DNA from 3 places in the Shewanella sp. HL-SH4 genome. Region 3 is predicted to be linked to each of the others. Evidence: predicted binding sites of a transcription regulator. Region 3 holds the regulator's gene; each other region holds the start of a gene.
The links. The regulator FliA, encoded in region 3, starts transcription of late flagellar genes. The targets are predictions, from matches to a motif close to CTAAAGNTNNNNNNNNNNNNGCCGATA.
Positions count from the first base shown of each region.

Region 1 (5,878 bases), 1.4 Mb from region 3:
AGCCCCAGACTTTACCGCAGCAGCAGTATTAGGTTCAGGCGAAATTGTTGACAACTTTAACCTTGCTTCGGCAACTAAAGGTAAGCCAACGGTTATCTTTTTCTATCCTTTAGATTTCACTTTCGTGTGTCCATCAGAGCTAATTGCTTTTGATCACCGCATGGAAGAGTTCACCAAGCGTGGTGTTGAAGTTATTGGTGTGTCTATTGACTCACAGTTCACTCACAACGCATGGCGTAACACTCCAGTAGACAAAGGTGGTATTGGCCAAGTTAAATACACTTTAGTTGCTGACGTTAAGCATGAAATTTGTAAAGCATACGATGTTGAACATCCAGAAGCAGGTGTTGCTTTCCGTGGTTCATTCCTTGTAGACAAAGAAGGTCAAGTACGTCACCAGGTGGTTAACGATTTACCATTAGGCCGTAACGTTGACGAAATGCTACGTATGATCGATGCACTTCAATTCCACGAAGAGCACGGTGAAGTATGTCCAGCAGGTTGGTCTAAAGGTGATAAAGGCATGACAGCTAGCACTGATGGTGTTGCTTCATACTTAAAAGATCACTCTGACAAGCTATAATCTTCGCTTGTTAAATATCAAAAAAGCTGCCTAGGCAGCTTTTTTTGTTTCTGTAACGTTAATAAAGTTAATCTAAACCGCACATCGGCTAAGTTCAGTCGTCTGTATCACTATTGTCAGTATCATCATCTGACTCATCCATAATCGCTAATGGCCAACCGCCAAGGGTTTTCCAGCGATTAACGATATAACAAAAAAGTTCAGCGGTACGTTCAGTATCATACAGTGCTGAATGAGCTTCCTTATTATCAAAATCAATGCCAGCCATTTTACACGCTTTAGCCAATACCGTGTGGCCAATAGCTAATCCGGCAAGGGACGCTGTGTCAAAACTGGCAAAGGGATGAAACGGTGAGCGCTTTAAACTATTTCGCTCGATACATTGATTAACAAAACCAAGATCAAATGCCGCATTATGCGCCACAACAATACTGCGATGACAGCCAACCGCTTTTTGAGCCTTTTTAACTTCTTTAAATATTTCTAAAAAAGCAGCCTTTTCATCAACAGCCCCCCTAAGCGGGTTAGTAGGGTCTATCCCATTGAACGCTAATGCAGCGGGTTCAAGGTTTGCACCTTCAAATGGCTCAATGTGGTAATGAAGGGTTTTATCTAAGCTTATAAAGCCGTCATCATCCATTTTTAGCATGGTAACTGCGATTTCAAGCAATGCATCTGTATTAGCATTAAATCCTGCTGTTTCAACATCAATCACCACAGGAAAATAACCGCGAAATCGATATTTAAATTTATTGCTGTTGCAGATGTCACTCATGTAATTCTATTACCCCATTAAACCTGAATATTATTGTCACCAGTAAAGGCCTGCCTGCGCCTATTGTGACAGATAGGCCGTGCATTATACCCAAACTGTCTTAATATGCTCGTTTCAGTGATAATTTAAACTTAAGAAAAGGATTTAGCCGCCGATATATTAACAGGTAATAAAATCGACAGGTGACACCATGTGGCAAAAAATCATATTAGTATCCAGTTTGTGTATCAGTGCTTCTGCAAGTGCTGATCTACTTCACTATGTTGCCTCCCTTGAAAACTCTGCCTGGCGTGTAGGTGAAAATACCCCTATTGAATGTCGACTAGAGCATGATATACCAGACTACGGCAAAGCTATTTTTTCTAGTAAGTCAGGAAAAAACCTCAACCTACTCTTTACGCTTGATATGTGGGCAAAGCCAGACGCGGTTACCAATGCTAAATTAATCAGCCGAGCACCGACCTGGCGCCCAGGTGATGCATCAAAAGAAATCATCGCATTAAAGTATCAAAAACAATTTAACGGTGAAGTGCCTAAAAAAGCTGCCTGGACTATGCTAAATGAATTAAGCCAGGGCCGTCAGCCTACGTTTTATTATGCTGATTGGTATGATGCATCAAGTAAAGTTGCAGTCGGGATTTCAGCGGTGAACTTTGCCAGCAAGTACCGTGAGTTTCGCTCATGCTTGGCTAATTTATTACCCTACAGTTTTGATGACATTGCATTCACGGTATTAAACTACCAAGAGGGTGGAACCGAATTAACTCGTTTTTCAAATTATCAGCTTAAAAAAGTACAAGAATATTTATCATATGACCCGAATATCGAGTTAGTGGTGGTTGATGCCTATACCGACAGCTACGGCGGACGTTCAATTAACCAAAAAGTGTCAGAAAAACGTGCTGATTCAGTTAAAAGTTTATTAATCGCCAGTGGTATCTCACAAGACCGTATCACCACAGAAGGGCATGGTGAAAAACGTCACGTGGCTGGTAATGACTTAGCGTCAGAGCGACAAACAAACCGCAGAGTCGTGATTAGAATAACTAAACCTATATAGTGCAATTAATAGTTACTTTTAAAACTAACAGACCTTAATTTGTTTCAAAGTAACCTTAGCCATTAATCTATAGCATTAGCCTGAATCATGTTCAGGCTTTTTTGTATGTTTTTGAAGGTAAATTTTAGACAAAAAAAACCCACTCAAACCGAGTGGGCTAAATAATTTGCAATCAACAAATTTAAGGAAGGAAGTCAAGCATAAGAACTGGAGATAAGTTAATGTTTCACAAACACTAACTTTAAGTTCATTGTTTTCTCATCAAATCGATGTGTCCTGAAAACAAGTTCATAATAGATTTATTACTCTAAATGCACAAGATAGATTTTTTTCGCTTTCACATTAGATTTTTTAATGGATGATTGTGCTGGTTTTGAATTAAAAATGGTCCTTAAATAGCACGAGGGTAGGTTTTGTTGAGATAATTAGTATTTGAGTGAATAAATATTCGGATAAGTTGAATTGTTTTTTAAAAGTAAATGTTAATAGCTTTGGTAAAGTGATCATTTACCTGAAAAAATAAGCTTTTATTGATTCACTTTATTTTAAATACGATCGGTTTTAATACTTTTGACTGGCAAAGCATAGCGATATCCTGCTTTTTGAAATTAATATTTAACTAAGCTGCAATTTGTATCATTAAATGCGATGACTTTATCTAATTAAGATTCATTTTTTGGGTTGTTTGAAGGCCAGAAAACATTAAAAAATCTTCATCTAAGTTGGTTAAACCCCAGATAATGCAATTTAACACTGTTATGCTCGAAATAAAGTCTGTTTTTAGCGGGTGAGATGATTCACAACTGCCTTGCTACTCGGTATAGTATGCAAAATTTTGTAAGTAAAGAACGAGTCTTAAAATGACGTTTAATTGGCCCGTAACAGTGTACTATGAAGACACCGATGCTGGTGGCGTTGTTTATCATTCAAATTACTTAAACTTCTTTGAAAGAGCACGCACCGAATGGCTTAAATCAATGGGCGTTAGTCAAACTAAATTATTGGCTGATGACATTGCTTTTGTTGTTAAACGTGCAGAATTAGATTTTCGCCGCGCGGCAAAGTTTGAACAGGATTTTATAGTTGAATCCTCTATATCGTCATTAAAAAAAGCGTCGTTGGTGTTCCAACAGCGTTTAATTGATGAGCTAGGTGAATGCTATTGTGAGGCAACAGTGATAGTCGCTTGTGTGTCCTTATCAAAAATGCGTCCCATAGCCATCCCAGAATTTATCGTTCAGGAGTTTAAGAGTGCACGCTGATATGTCTTTTATTGGTTTGTTTTTACAAGCCAGTGTGTTGGTAAAGCTAGTTATGTTTACTTTGTTAGGTTTATCTATTGCATCTTGGGCGGTGATCATTCAACGCCGATCAATGCTGAATTCAGCACGGGTAAAATCCGCGCGTTTTGAAGATACCTTTTGGTCCGGTGTAGACTTAAACCGCTTATACAAAGAACTAACCGCCAGAGGCGAAAGCATTGCTGGCCTAGAAGCAATGTTTGTTGCAGGCTTTAAAGAATACTCAAGAGTGATCAAAGTTAACAGTAAGTCACCAGATGCTGTAATGGAAGGCACATCTAGAGCCATGCGCGTGAGTTTGTCACGTGAAATGGAAAAACTGGAAAACAATTTACCTATGCTAGCCACGATCGGTTCTACCAGTCCTTATATTGGATTGTTTGGTACCGTATGGGGAATCATGAACTCGTTTATCGCGTTAGGTACAGTAGAAAACGCCACATTGGCCATGGTTGCACCTGGTATTGCTGAAGCACTGATTGCAACCGCTATGGGTTTATTTGCCGCTATTCCAGCAGTTGTTGCCTACAACCGTTTTGCTACACAAGCTGAAAAGCTAGAGATGGCCTACGCAAACTTTATGGAAGAGTTTTCTAACATTTTACAGCGCCAAGCCTATAGTGAAAAGGAAGCGGTGTAATGTACCAACGTAAGCGTAAACGTCCTATTGCTGAAATTAACGTTGTACCGTATATCGACGTTATGTTGGTGCTATTGATCATTTTTATGGTCACGGCGCCAATTGTTTCTCAGGGTGTTAAAGTTGAATTGCCACAGGGCAAAGCTGAATCATTACCACCAGACAGTAAACCGCCAATCGTAGCCTCTATTGATGCAGCGGGTGAATACTTTTTAAACGTTGGTACTGGTTCTAATAGCGACCCTTTAGACCTGGATGAAATTGCAATTCAGGTTGGCGCTATGATCCAGCTTGAACCCTTACGACCTGTGGTTGTAAAGGCAGACAGAAGTATTGCCTATGAAAATGTTATTCAACTCATGGTGAGCTTGCAACAAGCGGGCGTGCCTGCGGTAGGGTTAATGACTGATTCACCAAAGGAGAAATAGGTGGCTAATCAATCTACTATTAAAATACCGGTAGCGATTTCTGCCGGTATCCACATTGGTGCGATTGTTATTTTAGTGATAGGCGTAAGTTTCGATGATAAGCCTAAAACAATGCCATCAGCACCTAGTGCACCTGCTATTCAAGCTGTGATGGTTGATCAACAAAAAATTACCCAGCATGTAGAAAAGTTAAAGCAACAAAAGCAAGACACTGAAAACAAAGAAAAGGCACGTCAAGCAGAGTTAGAGCGTAAAGCCAACGAAGCCCGCAAACAACGTGAGCAAGAACAGCAAAAAATTAAGAATTTAGAAATCGAACGCAAACAGAAAGAAGTTGAAACACAAAAAGCCAACGACGCCGCTAAAGCTGCTCAAATAAAAGTGCAGCAAGAAAAAGAGCGTGCGAATAAGGCTGAAGCCGTTCGTAAGCAAAAAGAGCAAGAACAAAAAGCGTCGGAACAAGCCGCACAAAAAGCGGCCGAAAAACGTAAGCAAGAAGAAGCCGCAGCGAAACAAGCCGCAGATGAACGTAAGCGTAAAGCTGAAGAAGATGAACGCAAACGTAAATTAGAGGAAGATCGCCAACGCAAAGCGAAAGCCGATGCCGATGCAAAAGCACGTCAAGAGCAAGAAATGACAGACGCACTCGCGGCAGAACAAGCAACATTATCGCAAACGCGAAATAAGCAAGTTATGTCAGAAGTGGATCGATTTAAAGCGATGATCATTGCCACAATTCAACGTAACCTTGTGGTTGACGAATCGATGCGCGGAAAAAGTTGTCGCGTGTTTATTCGATTAGCACAAGATGGTTTTGTGACGTCAAGTCAAACATTAGATGGCGATCAGGTTGTGTGTCGTGCAGCAAAAGCAGCAATTAATAAAGCAGGTCGTTTACCCGTGTCTACAGAAGCGGGTGTGTACGATAAATTAAAAGAAATTAACTTAACGGTTTCACCGGAATTTAATTAGTATATTAATGTATTACCGATACAAAATAATGCATTAAAAATGCGAAGGGTATGAAGGAGTCTCATGAATAATTTGGTTAAATGGTTCGCATTGGCATGTGTTGTAATGATAACGCCAGC
Region 1 covers NZ_CP195037.1:3,660,727-3,666,604, forward strand. The annotation lists gene ACRWQL_RS17060 (peroxiredoxin) at 1-583, shown strand, start outside; gene rnt (ribonuclease T) at 678-1,358, opposite strand; gene ACRWQL_RS17070 (flagellar protein MotY) at 1,549-2,418, shown strand; gene ybgC (tol-pal system-associated acyl-CoA thioesterase) at 3,279-3,680, shown strand; gene tolQ (protein TolQ) at 3,670-4,359, shown strand; gene tolR (protein TolR) at 4,359-4,787, shown strand; gene tolA (cell envelope integrity protein TolA) at 4,788-5,759, shown strand; gene tolB (Tol-Pal system beta propeller repeat protein TolB) at 5,823-5,878, shown strand, end outside.
Region 1: the regulator FliA is predicted to act here: its motif matches at 1,489-1,515, upstream of ACRWQL_RS17070 (flagellar protein MotY).

Region 2 (5,878 bases), 520 kb from region 3:
TAATACTCGCTCAAAACCTGAGTTTTATTACCGCGCCAAACCTATGCCAAATTGGTATTACGGTAAGCAATTTATTCAACAATCTACAGAACAACCTAAATAATGCAATTTGCTACCTTTGACCAAAATCAACCTTGCCCATGTCATAGCGGTATAGCCTACCAAGCCTGTTGCTCTGTTTATCACACACATAAAATAGTTGCTGACAGTGCCGACATATTAATGCGCTCTCGTTATTGTGCATTTGTCGTTGGTGAGTTTAATTATTTAATCGATACCCATCACCAGCAATATTTGGATGGCTTAACAGCTGAACAATTATCTCAAGGTAATACACAATGGTTAGGCTTGCAGGTATTAGCACATCAATTGATAGATAAAAGTCATCCGGCTTTCGAACTGACATTTATCGATACAGAACAAGCGATTGTGACATTTAAAGCTTGGTATAAGCTTGATAAAGGCGTTGATGCTATTTTTGAAGAATCACATTTTGTTCGACTGGATGGTCAATGGTTTTATACCCAAGGTGTGCAAATGGAAGCAGATTTACCGCGCAGGAATGATCAGTGCGTATGCCAAAGTGGTAAGAAGTTCAAACAATGCTGTATCAGCTAAACAAATTATTATGACACAATATTAATAAAAGCGTTCATACGGGCTAATATAGTGAGTTTAGGACTAAATCATTAAAATCATTCACTCGAATAGCTGGGCTATATAAGTAACCTTGCGCTTGATCACACAGCATTTTTTCTAAAAAAGCAGCTTGCTCAATGGTCTCAACTCCTTCAGCGGTAATTGACATATTCAGCGCTTTAGCCATCGCAATTATCGCACTCACAATTTCACGGCTCTGCTTACTGGATGATATATCCATAATAAATGAACGATCTATTTTCAACTTGGTGATAGGAAACTGTTTAAGGTACTTCATTGAACTGTAACCTGTGCCAAAGTCATCAATAGCAATTCCCACACCTAGATCGGCAAGTTCATGGCAAAGGTTAATGGCATAGCGAATATCGCCCATTAGTTCGGTTTCAGTGATTTCAAGAATAAGGCTTCTTGGTTTAATGCGATAACGCGTTAACAGATCCCACACCTGTTCAAATAAATCACCACTAAAAAACTGTCTAGCAGCGACATTGACATGCATGGTAATGTCCACATTTTTATGCTGCCACAAATTTAATTGTTTACATGCTGTTTCTAATACCCAAGATCCAACGGCATTAATCATGCCCGACTGTTCAGCTATTTCAATAAATGCACCGGGATATAGCACCCCTTTTCTAGGGTGATTCCATCTAATTAACGCTTCAGCTCCGACGTACTGGTGATTCTGATAATCCATTAACGGTTGATAGTACAACTCAAATTGACGACCTTTAATAGCAGACTGTAAGTCTTTTTCGATTTCGGCATTATTTTTAAATTGTTGAAGTAATTCTTCATTAAAGAATTGGTAATAACCGTTTGACTGTTTTTTTGCGTATTGCAACGCAATATCTGCACAGGATAAAGGTGCAAATAAATCAATTACTGAACCAATGTCAACGATAGCAATAGCCGGTTTAGGTACAACTTTCTCTCTATTAATAATCATAGAAGCGGATAAATTGGTGATGAGTTTACTGACCAACTCGTCTAAGTCTTGTGCTGACATCATGTGGGGCAACAAAATACAAAACTCATCACTGCCAATTCGAGCCACATCTATTGCTTTGTAGTTCGCGGCAAAGTGCTTTAAACGTCTCGCAACCTCAATTAATAACGAGTCACCCTGTTCATGGCCGTGGGTATCGTTAAATCGCTTAAAGCCCAATAGGTCAACCAATAATAATATGCCATCTTGGGATTTATCCAGCAGTGGAGTAAAGAAAGATCGATTATGTAGGCCAGTTAAACTACAGTGCCATGCTAAATATTCCAAATCTGCTTGGTGTTCAAATTCAGATGAGATGTCATAACTTGAAACCAAGGCATAGTGATGACCTTGCTCTGTCATAAAACCGGTAATGTGATAGTGTAGCCAATATTGTTTACCATCGACTCGTTTAAGTTTAATGTCTCCTATTACACTTTCATTATTCGCAAGCTTTGCCAATATATGTTGAAGTACATCGGGTTTATTTCGAAAAATATCTAAATTCATCACACTTTGATGTTCAATATCACTGCGTAATAAGCCTGTCATTCTTTGATGGGCATAATTGACATAATCGACAACTAAAGTATCTGTATTGACAATCATAACCACATGTTCTGAATGTTCTGCAGCATTGCGCAACAAATGGATTTGTTCTGATTTATCGTAGGAGTATCGAGTTGCCAAAGTTAACGCAAGCTGATCCGCACACTGAATCACAATTTGAATTTGTTCAAGTTGCCATTCAAATGATGATTTAAAATCAATCGCTAACACCCCCTCAATATGGCCATTAATCCGTATAGCAACATTAAGTGTGCTGACAATATGGTTAATACCATAATAATCAAAAGAATGAATTAAGTGGTTATCATGGGAGATGTTATTAGTGGCTATATAACGGTGGTTTTTTAATTCATCAAAATAACAAATGTTTATGCCCGACTGCACAGCGGCTAGGGTGGGTATCGGCCTATTGTTATCGCAGCCTGAATAATGAGAAATCAGTCTTTTTGAGCAGGATAAAGAAGGATTTTGTTGTGCATCATATGATGGCTCTGCACTGTCCAACTTTTCGTCAAATAGCCAAACAGATACCGAAGAATCAACAAAATGTTGCTGCAACAGCCGACTAACTAACTCAGAGGTTTTTGTAAAGTTCCCCTGCTGTTTCGCACTAGAGTTTACAATTAACTCTAAAAGGTGCTGATTTTGTTCTTGTGTCATTAGTTTCCCGAAAAGACATCATGTATTCTCATTCTGCTGAATTATAATTAGTTCGCTCTGTGAGCAATGTGCAGAAACTCAATACATACCATTGGGAGCTTAATAATAAGCTGTTTGTTAACTCTTGATAATCAAAGGCTGTTATAAAATTTAATCGCTGACGATACACCCGCAATTAACAAACAGCAACCCTATTTATACGCCATTTTCTAATTGAAATAGCATTTTCTCCACCGTCACTGAAAAATACAATATAAGCTTAACATCATCGCCTACATGAACAATTTTAACATCGACCTTGTCGAAACGATTCTGCGCGGTATTGGCAAGCTTATGTGCGTCGATTTCAGCAGCCTCCCCCTTAAAAACTAATATTAACTCGGTATCGTGCTCATCAATTACGGCGCCGATATCAACAAAACTACCGCAATCACTGCATGAGTCGTTTACGTTCTGCTGTTGTTGTTTAATTGTGTTAACCATAGTGAACCACCCAAAGCTGAAGAATGAAGATCGGTTTATATGTGATTATCATAAAATAACTGAATAACAATTTCCCTTACTTGGCTCACATATCGAGTTGGCACCATGTTTTTCTGCAAATGATATAGCCTCAAGCGGAGGACTTTATGCGGTGAGTTGGATCATCGTTTGACTAATCTGTCGTTGACGCTCTAACTGCTCAACAAAATGCATGTCTTCAGTAGGCTCATAATGGGTTTCTAACCCTTCATATTTTGATCGCACTAAATGGCTGCTATTACTTAATGCTTGGGTCATTGCATCATCATGTTTACCTCGTATTACAATGGCTTCAGGACATAAGCTTTGTTGTAAATGAAATTGACATAACCCTTGGGAGTGAAAAACAGCACCATTATTTGTATGCTCAGCAGTAGCAGATAAATCATCAACTAATTTTTGTGGTTGTTGCAGTTGAAACTGTTTATACAGTTTCTGGTCAATCGTTAGGTGTTTATCAAATTGAAATTGAGCCATATAATTACTGTCTGCTGACAACATGGCTAACAGTAAACCAAATTCACCACGACGCTGGTTTTCGACAGCCGCATTTAAACGACTGCCTAATTGTAATTCATTGACCAGTAGTGATTCAATTTGCATATAAAAACAACACTATTATGACTCGATGCTATTTTATCGACCAAACACACCTAAACTTTAGAAAAATATTCATTTTTAGCCTTTACATATTTTGGGTTTATGACTACTATGGCGGCCGCAATTGAGGAGGGGTTCCCGAGTGGCCAAAGGGATCAGACTGTAAATCTGACGGCTCAGCCTTCGAAGGTTCGAATCCTTCTCCCTCCACCATTTGCGATGTAATTTAGATAGACGAAAAAGAAATATGTGGAGGGGTTCCCGAGTGGCCAAAGGGATCAGACTGTAAATCTGACGGCTCAGCCTTCGAAGGTTCGAATCCTTCTCCCTCCACCATCTTTCTTGCTCATTTATCTCTATTCAGTGGAGGGGTTCCCGAGTGGCCAAAGGGATCAGACTGTAAATCTGACGGCTCAGCCTTCGAAGGTTCGAATCCTTCTCCCTCCACCATTTTACATCTTAATCTTCATACTATATCACTCAAAATCTGTAATATATCCTTCATTAGTTAATCACATTCGTATTAATTCTCTCTATTATCTCAACCAGTTTATTTTTGCTAGGTTTAACACCTTTTTTTCTTTAAGATTAAGTCATTAATAATCACGATGAGAAAATACTATGCCATCGAATTGGGTAAACCAGGCCATTGCTAAGATTGATGCAGACTATCAACGTTCTGCTGATACTCACCTTATAAAACTCGATTTACCACAACTTAACGGTGTTGATATTTATCTTAAAGATGAAAGTACTCATCCTACGGGCAGCCTAAAGCATCGTTTAGCCCGTTCGTTATTTTTATATTCTTTATGTAATGGTTGGATTACACAAACTACCACCATTATTGAATCATCGTCTGGTAGCACTGCGGTGTCTGAAGCGTATTTTGCCCGTTTAATTGGTTTGCCTTTTATCGCGGTAATGCCTTCGACTACGGCTAAAATGAAAATTCAACAAATCGAGTTCTACGGCGGGCAATGTCACTTCGTTGATAATAGTAATCAGATGTATGCTGAGTCTGAACGCCTTGCTAAAGAGTTAAATGGCCATTACATGGATCAGTTCACTTTTGCAGAGCGCGCCACAGATTGGCGGGGAAATAACAATATTGCTGACTCAATATTCATTCAAATGCAACGTGAGCCACACCCTATTCCCCACTGGATCGTAATGAGCCCCGGCACAGGTGGCACCTCTGCTACCATTGGGCGTTATATTCGCTATCAGCAGTTATCTACCCAACTGTGTGTGGTAGACCCTGAGAACTCAGTTTTTTATGATTATTTCCACAGTGGTGATAAAACATTAACAGGTCAAAAAGGCAGTAAAATTGAGGGCATTGGACGGCCTAGAGTCGAACCCTCCTTTATTGCTGGTGTTGTTGATGAAATGCATAAAATTCCTGATGGAGCATCAATTGCTACCATGCAATGGTTAGAAACCTTGATAGGCCGAAAAACGGGCGCATCGACAGGAACCAACTTGTATGGTGCATTACTGTTAGCCACGCGAATGCAACAACAAGGACAAGCAGGTTCGATTGTGACATTGATTTGTGATGCGGGGGAAAGATACTTAGATACTTATTATAATCCCCAATGGATTGAGGACAATATTGGTTGCTTTAAACAATTTGAACAGCAACTAAGTGATTTTAACCAAAGTGGATTACTCAGTCCATTGGACTGCTAAATCGAGTTGCCCCAACACACATTTTGGGGCAACCTTTATCGCTTAATCAATATTCAAATACTTATGCATTTGAATCGAGAGACGCCAGTTACGCTCAATACAGACTTTCATCGCCAATGCTGTAGCGCGAGGCTTCTGGCTAATAGGTTGTAAGCAGATAGTTTTACCTTCAATATCAATATC
Region 2 covers NZ_CP195037.1:206,887-212,764, forward strand. The annotation lists gene ACRWQL_RS01870 (YybH family protein) at 1-103, shown strand, start outside; gene ACRWQL_RS01875 (YchJ family protein) at 103-618, shown strand; gene ACRWQL_RS01880 (sensor domain-containing phosphodiesterase) at 662-2,878, opposite strand; gene ACRWQL_RS01885 (DUF406 family protein) at 3,074-3,361, opposite strand; gene ACRWQL_RS01890 (VC2046/SO_2500 family protein) at 3,506-4,003, opposite strand; tRNA gene ACRWQL_RS01895 (tRNA-Tyr) at 4,129-4,213, shown strand; tRNA gene ACRWQL_RS01900 (tRNA-Tyr) at 4,252-4,336, shown strand; tRNA gene ACRWQL_RS01905 (tRNA-Tyr) at 4,366-4,450, shown strand; gene ACRWQL_RS01910 (PLP-dependent cysteine synthase family protein) at 4,622-5,695, shown strand; gene queE (7-carboxy-7-deazaguanine synthase QueE) at 5,738-5,878, opposite strand, start outside.
Region 2: the regulator FliA is predicted to act here: its motif matches at 4,038-4,064, upstream of ACRWQL_RS01890 (VC2046/SO_2500 family protein).

Region 3 (5,878 bases):
GGGGTAGGAAAAACCAGTGTTTCTATAAATACTGCCGTTGCCCTAGCGGAAAAAGGTAAACGTGTTTTAGTATTAGATGCGGATCTTGGTTTAGCTAACGTTGATGTGATGTTAGGAATTCGTGCCGAGAAAAATTTATCTCATGTTTTATCTGGCGATGCCGAATTAGACGATATCATTGTTCGAGGCCCTAAAGGTATTGGTATTGTTCCTGCAACGTCTGGAAGCAGAGCTATGGTTGAGTTAACCCAGGCTCAACATGCAGGATTAATTCGTGCTTTCAGTGAGATGCGTACACAGTTTGACATATTAATTGTCGATACCGCGGCAGGTATTTCAGATATGGTACTGAGTTTCTCAAGGGCATCACAAGATGTATTAATTGTGGTATGCGATGAACCGACATCTATTACAGATGCCTATGCACTGATAAAAATATTAAGCCGTGAACACGGTGTATTTCATTTCAAAATTGTGGCTAATATGGTACGCAGTTTACGTGAAGGAATGGAATTGTTTGCTAAACTAAGTAAAGTAACGGATCGGTTTTTAGATGTTGCTTTAGAGTTAGTTGCAACCGTGCCATTTGATGAAAATTTACGTAAGTCTGTGCGAAAGCAAAAGTTAGTTGTTGAGGCGTATCCAAAGTCGCCATCAGCTATTGCTTATCACGGCCTGGCAAATAAAATTATGAGCTGGCCAGTTCCACAACAGCCGGGTGGACACTTAGAGTTTTTTGTTGAACGTTTAGTCCAACGCAAAGAAACACAAGAGGATAGAGTGAGTGAATAAAGCCGCCGCGTATACTCAGTTCGATAATAAAACATCCGTTGTTGAACAGTATGCACCGCTGGTAAAAAGAATTGCACATCATATGTTGGCGCGATTACCTGCTTCAGTGCAACTCGACGACTTGCTACAGTCTGGCATGATAGGGTTACTTGAAGCGTCATCAAAATTTGATGACACCAAAGGGGCTAAGTTTGAAACCTTTGCAGGCATTCGGATACGCGGTGCTATGATTGATGAAATCCGCCGTGGTGATTGGGTTCCTCGTTCAGTTCATCGCAATAATCGCCGGGTTGCGCAGGTTATTGACGAACTAGAGCAAGGGTTGGGACGTGATGCTCGTGACACAGAAATTGCAGAAAAACTTGATATGTCGCTCAATGAGTACCATCATATTTTAAATGATGTTTCTGTTGGGAAAATCATAGGCATAGAAGATTTAGGTATTTCGCAAGATGTGTTAGTAACAGATGATGGAATACCAGATGATAATTTTGAAGCATTAGCTGAAACGCAATTTAAATCAGCGCTGGTGGAAGCAATTAAAACCTTACCAGAAAGAGATGCATTAGTACTTTCACTGTACTATGACGAAGCGTTAAACTTAAAAGAAATCGGTGCAATTCTTGAAGTAAGCGAATCTAGGGTTAGTCAGATATTAAGTCAGGCTATGCTTAGATTAAAAGGCAAACTCAAGCATTGGACACAACAATAATTATTAATTAGAGCACTAGAGTGTCAGCTCACCGGAGGAAACCTTGGACAAGAATATGAAGATTCTTATTGTTGACGACTTTTCAACAATGCGACGTATCATAAAGAACTTGTTGCGAGACTTGGGATTCAATAATACCCAAGAAGCAGATGATGGATCAACAGCCTTACCTATGTTGCAAAAAGGTGATTTTGACTTTGTTGTAACAGATTGGAATATGCCTGGTATGCAAGGTATTGATTTGCTGAAGGCTATTCGTGCCGATGATTCATTAAAACATTTACCTGTTTTGATGGTTACGGCAGAAGCTAAGCGTGAGCAAATTATTGCAGCCGCCCAAGCAGGTGTGAATGGATATGTTGTTAAACCTTTCACAGCGGCTACCCTTAAAGAGAAATTAGATAAAATTTTTGAACGTCTCGCTTAAGCAAGGATAAGTTATGCAGCCAATAATATCGGGGTTAATTACTCTCGAGCAGGCCCAGCAACTTGTCGAACTGCTTACTGCGGGGGAGCAAGATCAAGCTGACGACGTTGTTAGAGAACTCGCTACACCAATACAGCGTGAATTATTTGAAGAGGTCGGGAAATTAACACGTCAACTTCATAGTGCACTTCAAGATTTTCAGGTAGATAACCGTTTATCAGAATTAGCCAAGGTTGAAATACCGGATGCTAAAGAGAGATTAAATTACGTTATTGATATGACAGAACAAGCTGCAAATAAAACCATGGATGCAGTTGAAGAATGTTTACCTTTGGCCGATACAATAATTACCAATATAAAATCTGTTACCCCTATGTGGGATAAGTTAATGCGTCGAGACATAGAGTTGAGTGAGTTCAAAAAACTTTGTCATGATGTTCAGCAGCTTATGTCACATAGTGAACACGATACAACCCGTTTACGACAATTACTAAATGAAATACTGATGGCGCAGGATTTTCAAGACTTAACAGGGCAAATGATCCGTCGAGTTATCGACTTAGTTCGCGAAGTCGAAAATAATCTAGTCTCTATGTTGACAGTATTTGGTGATTATACGCCGCAACCGGAAACTGTTAAAAAAGAGAATAAAATAGAGGCAGAGGGCCCAATTATGCACGCAGAATTGCGTGATGACGTGGTCGCAGGTCAAGATGAAGTTGATGATTTGCTATCCAGTCTGGGTTTCTAATTAGGAGTCAGTTGAATGTCATTTGATGTTGATGAAGAGATACTCCAGGACTTTTTGGTAGAGGCTGGTGAGATTTTAGAGCTTCTTCAAGAGCAGTTAGTTGCGCTTGAAAATAATCCTGATGACAGTAATTTGTTGAATGCTATTTTTCGCGGTTTCCATACTGTAAAAGGTGGAGCTGGTTTTTTAAGTTTGAAACCTATGGTAGACGTCTGCCATGAAGCGGAAAATACCTTCGATCTATTGAGAACCGGAAAACGGAGTGTTAATGCAGAATTGATGGATATCATTTTGCAGGCAGTTGATGCTATTAACATTATGTTTGCCCAAACTCAGCAAGGCGAAGAACAAGATCCTGTTGAAGTCGAACTACTTAATAAATTGAAGCTACTCAGTTCGGGTGCACCTTTGCCATCAGAAATGGGCGGGCAGAGTGAAGAGCTGATTCAAGAGCCAGTAGAAGAACTCGTAGAGGAAATCGCGCCTGTCAATCAACCAGAATTCATTGAAGACAATGTTAGCGCTGACACTAATATTGACGAAATAAATGAGTCCGAATTTGAAGCATTATTAGATGCGCTTCATGGTCAAGGTAATAGTCCTGTAGCAACTACTTCATCAACAGCTAAAACACCTCAGCAATCAGCTCCAGCTCCTGTTGGCTCAGATGAAATTTCTGATGACGAATTTGAGGCATTGTTAGATGAACTTCATGGTTCAAATAAATTAAGTGCAGCTGAGAGTAAACCTGCACCAGCTAAATCTGTAGAGCCTCCAGTTCAAATGGTAGACTCAGATGATATAACCGACGACGAGTTTGAGAAGTTACTTGATGAGCTTCATGGTAAAGGTTCTTCGCCTGCTAAAGTAGATACTTCTGCGTCAAGTTCTACAGCAGCACCTAAAACAGCGGCACCTAAAACCGTTGAGCCAGTAAAGGCCGCAGCAGCTCCAGTTCCAGCTCCAGTTCCTCAACCTAAAGCACCTGCTCCTGTAGCAAATGTTGACGTGGTTATTAAAGATAAGGCGCCAACAAAAGCGGCTGCATCTGTTCCTCAGGGAGAAACAACTGTTCGTGTTGATACCGCTAGACTTGATCAAATTATGAATATGGTCGGTGAGTTGGTATTAGTCCGAAATAGGTTAGTTAGTTTAGGCGTTACTCGTGAAGACGAGGAAATGTCAAAAGCACTGGCAAATTTAGATTTAGTTACTGCTGATTTGCAAGGCGCAGTAATGAAAACTCGTATGCAGCCAATTAAGAAGGTTTTTGGTCGCTTTCCGCGGGTTGTGCGTGACTTAGCGCGTACACTTAATAAAGAAATTGATTTAGTTATGATTGGTGAAGAAACCGATCTAGACAAAAACCTTGTCGAAGCTTTAGCCGACCCGTTAGTGCATTTAGTGCGTAACTCGGTTGATCACGGGATTGAAATGCCTATTACCCGTGAGGCGAATGGCAAGTCAAGAACAGGTACTATTACATTATCAGCAAGCCAAGAAGGCGATCACATCTTACTGAAAATTGAAGATGATGGTGCGGGAATGGACCCGCAAAAGCTGAAAGAGATCGCTATTACCCGTGGTGTGCTTGATGAGGATACTGCATCTAGGATGACAGATTCCGAAGCATATAATTTAATTTTTGCGCCAGGCTTTTCAACTAAAGTGGAGGTATCAGATATTTCTGGTCGTGGCGTGGGTATGGACGTGGTGAAAACCCGTATTACTCAGCTAAACGGTACTGTTCATATCGACTCATTGAAGGGCAAAGGCACTGTTTTAGAAATTAAAGTACCGTTAACGCTAGCTATTATGCCGACCTTAATGGTTGATGTATCTAAGCAAGTGTTTGCTTTACCGCTATCAAGTGTCAATGAGATCTTCCATCTTGATTTAACCAAAACCAATGTTGTAGATGGTCAGCTAACCGTTATTGTACGCAATAAAGCCGTACCATTATTTTATTTAGAGCATTGGTTGCACAGCCATAAAACTAAGTTTAAACATGGTGATAAAAAGCACGGCCATGTCGTTATTGTTCAATTAGGTACAAAACAGATTGGCTTTGTGGTTGATGGTTTAATTGGACAGGAAGAAGTGGTTATTAAGCCGTTAGGAAGTATGCTACAAGGTACGCCGGGTATGGCGGGGGCAACAATTACCTCAGACGGTGGTATTGCGCTGATTTTAGATGTACCAGGTTTATTAAAACAGTACGCCAAAAATAAAAAATAAAAGTTCCATTATTTAAGGAATGAAATGGCTATAAAAGTATTAGTTGTTGACGACTCAAGCTTTTTTCGACGTCGAGTCAGTGAGATTGTTAATCAAGATCCTGAACTCGAAGTTGTGGGCGTGGCTGTCAATGGCGAAGAAGCTGTTAAAATGGCGGCAGAACTTAGTCCGAATGTCATCACTATGGATATTGAAATGCCAGTGATGGACGGTATAAGTGCTGTTCGCGCGATTATGGCAAGTACCCCTGTTCCTATTCTTATGTTTTCATCATTAACTCATGATGGTGCTAAATCGACTTTAGATGCACTTGAAGCTGGGGCACTTGATTTTTTACCTAAACGTTTTGAAGATATTGCTACAAATAAAGATGATGCGATACTTCTGCTACAACAACGTATAAAAGCGTTAGGGCGTAGAAGGGTGTTTAGACCTGTTAGCCGTATATCACCATCTGCTCCTACAGCTTATAGGTCTTCTAGTTCACTTACAGGCAGCTTAAGCTCATCCAACACAAACTTAAATAGTGCCAATGCGGCAAGTTCGTTAACCTCTCGTAGGAGCTTATCGTCTTCTTCAGCTGACACTTCAACACGAACGACGTTAGGCTCAACATTAGGTAATGCATCAACAGTCCCGAACTTACCTTCTTCTATCCGTGCCAGTGGTAAATCATATAAATTATTGCTAATTGGTACTTCTACAGGCGGTCCAGTAGCCTTGCAAAAGGTGTTAACTCAATTCCCTGCAAATTACCCGCATCCCATTTTACTTATTCAACATATGCCAGCGGCGTTTACACCTGCTTTTGCTACTCGTTTAGATAGCCTTTGCCAGATTAGTGTAAAAGAAGCGGCAAGTGGCGATGTGCTTAAGCCTGGCTGTGCATATTTAGCGCCGGGTGGTATGCAAATGTTAGTAGAAAAAGCGGGTATATCAGGTCGGTTAAAAGTTATCC
Region 3 covers NZ_CP195037.1:723,297-729,174, reverse strand. The annotation lists gene ACRWQL_RS04110 (MinD/ParA family protein) at 1-792, shown strand, start outside; gene ACRWQL_RS04105 (RNA polymerase sigma factor FliA) at 785-1,504, shown strand; gene cheY (chemotaxis response regulator CheY) at 1,548-1,931, shown strand; gene ACRWQL_RS04095 (protein phosphatase CheZ) at 1,945-2,682, shown strand; gene ACRWQL_RS04090 (chemotaxis protein CheA) at 2,698-4,920, shown strand; gene ACRWQL_RS04085 (protein-glutamate methylesterase/protein-glutamine glutaminase) at 4,945-5,878, shown strand, end outside.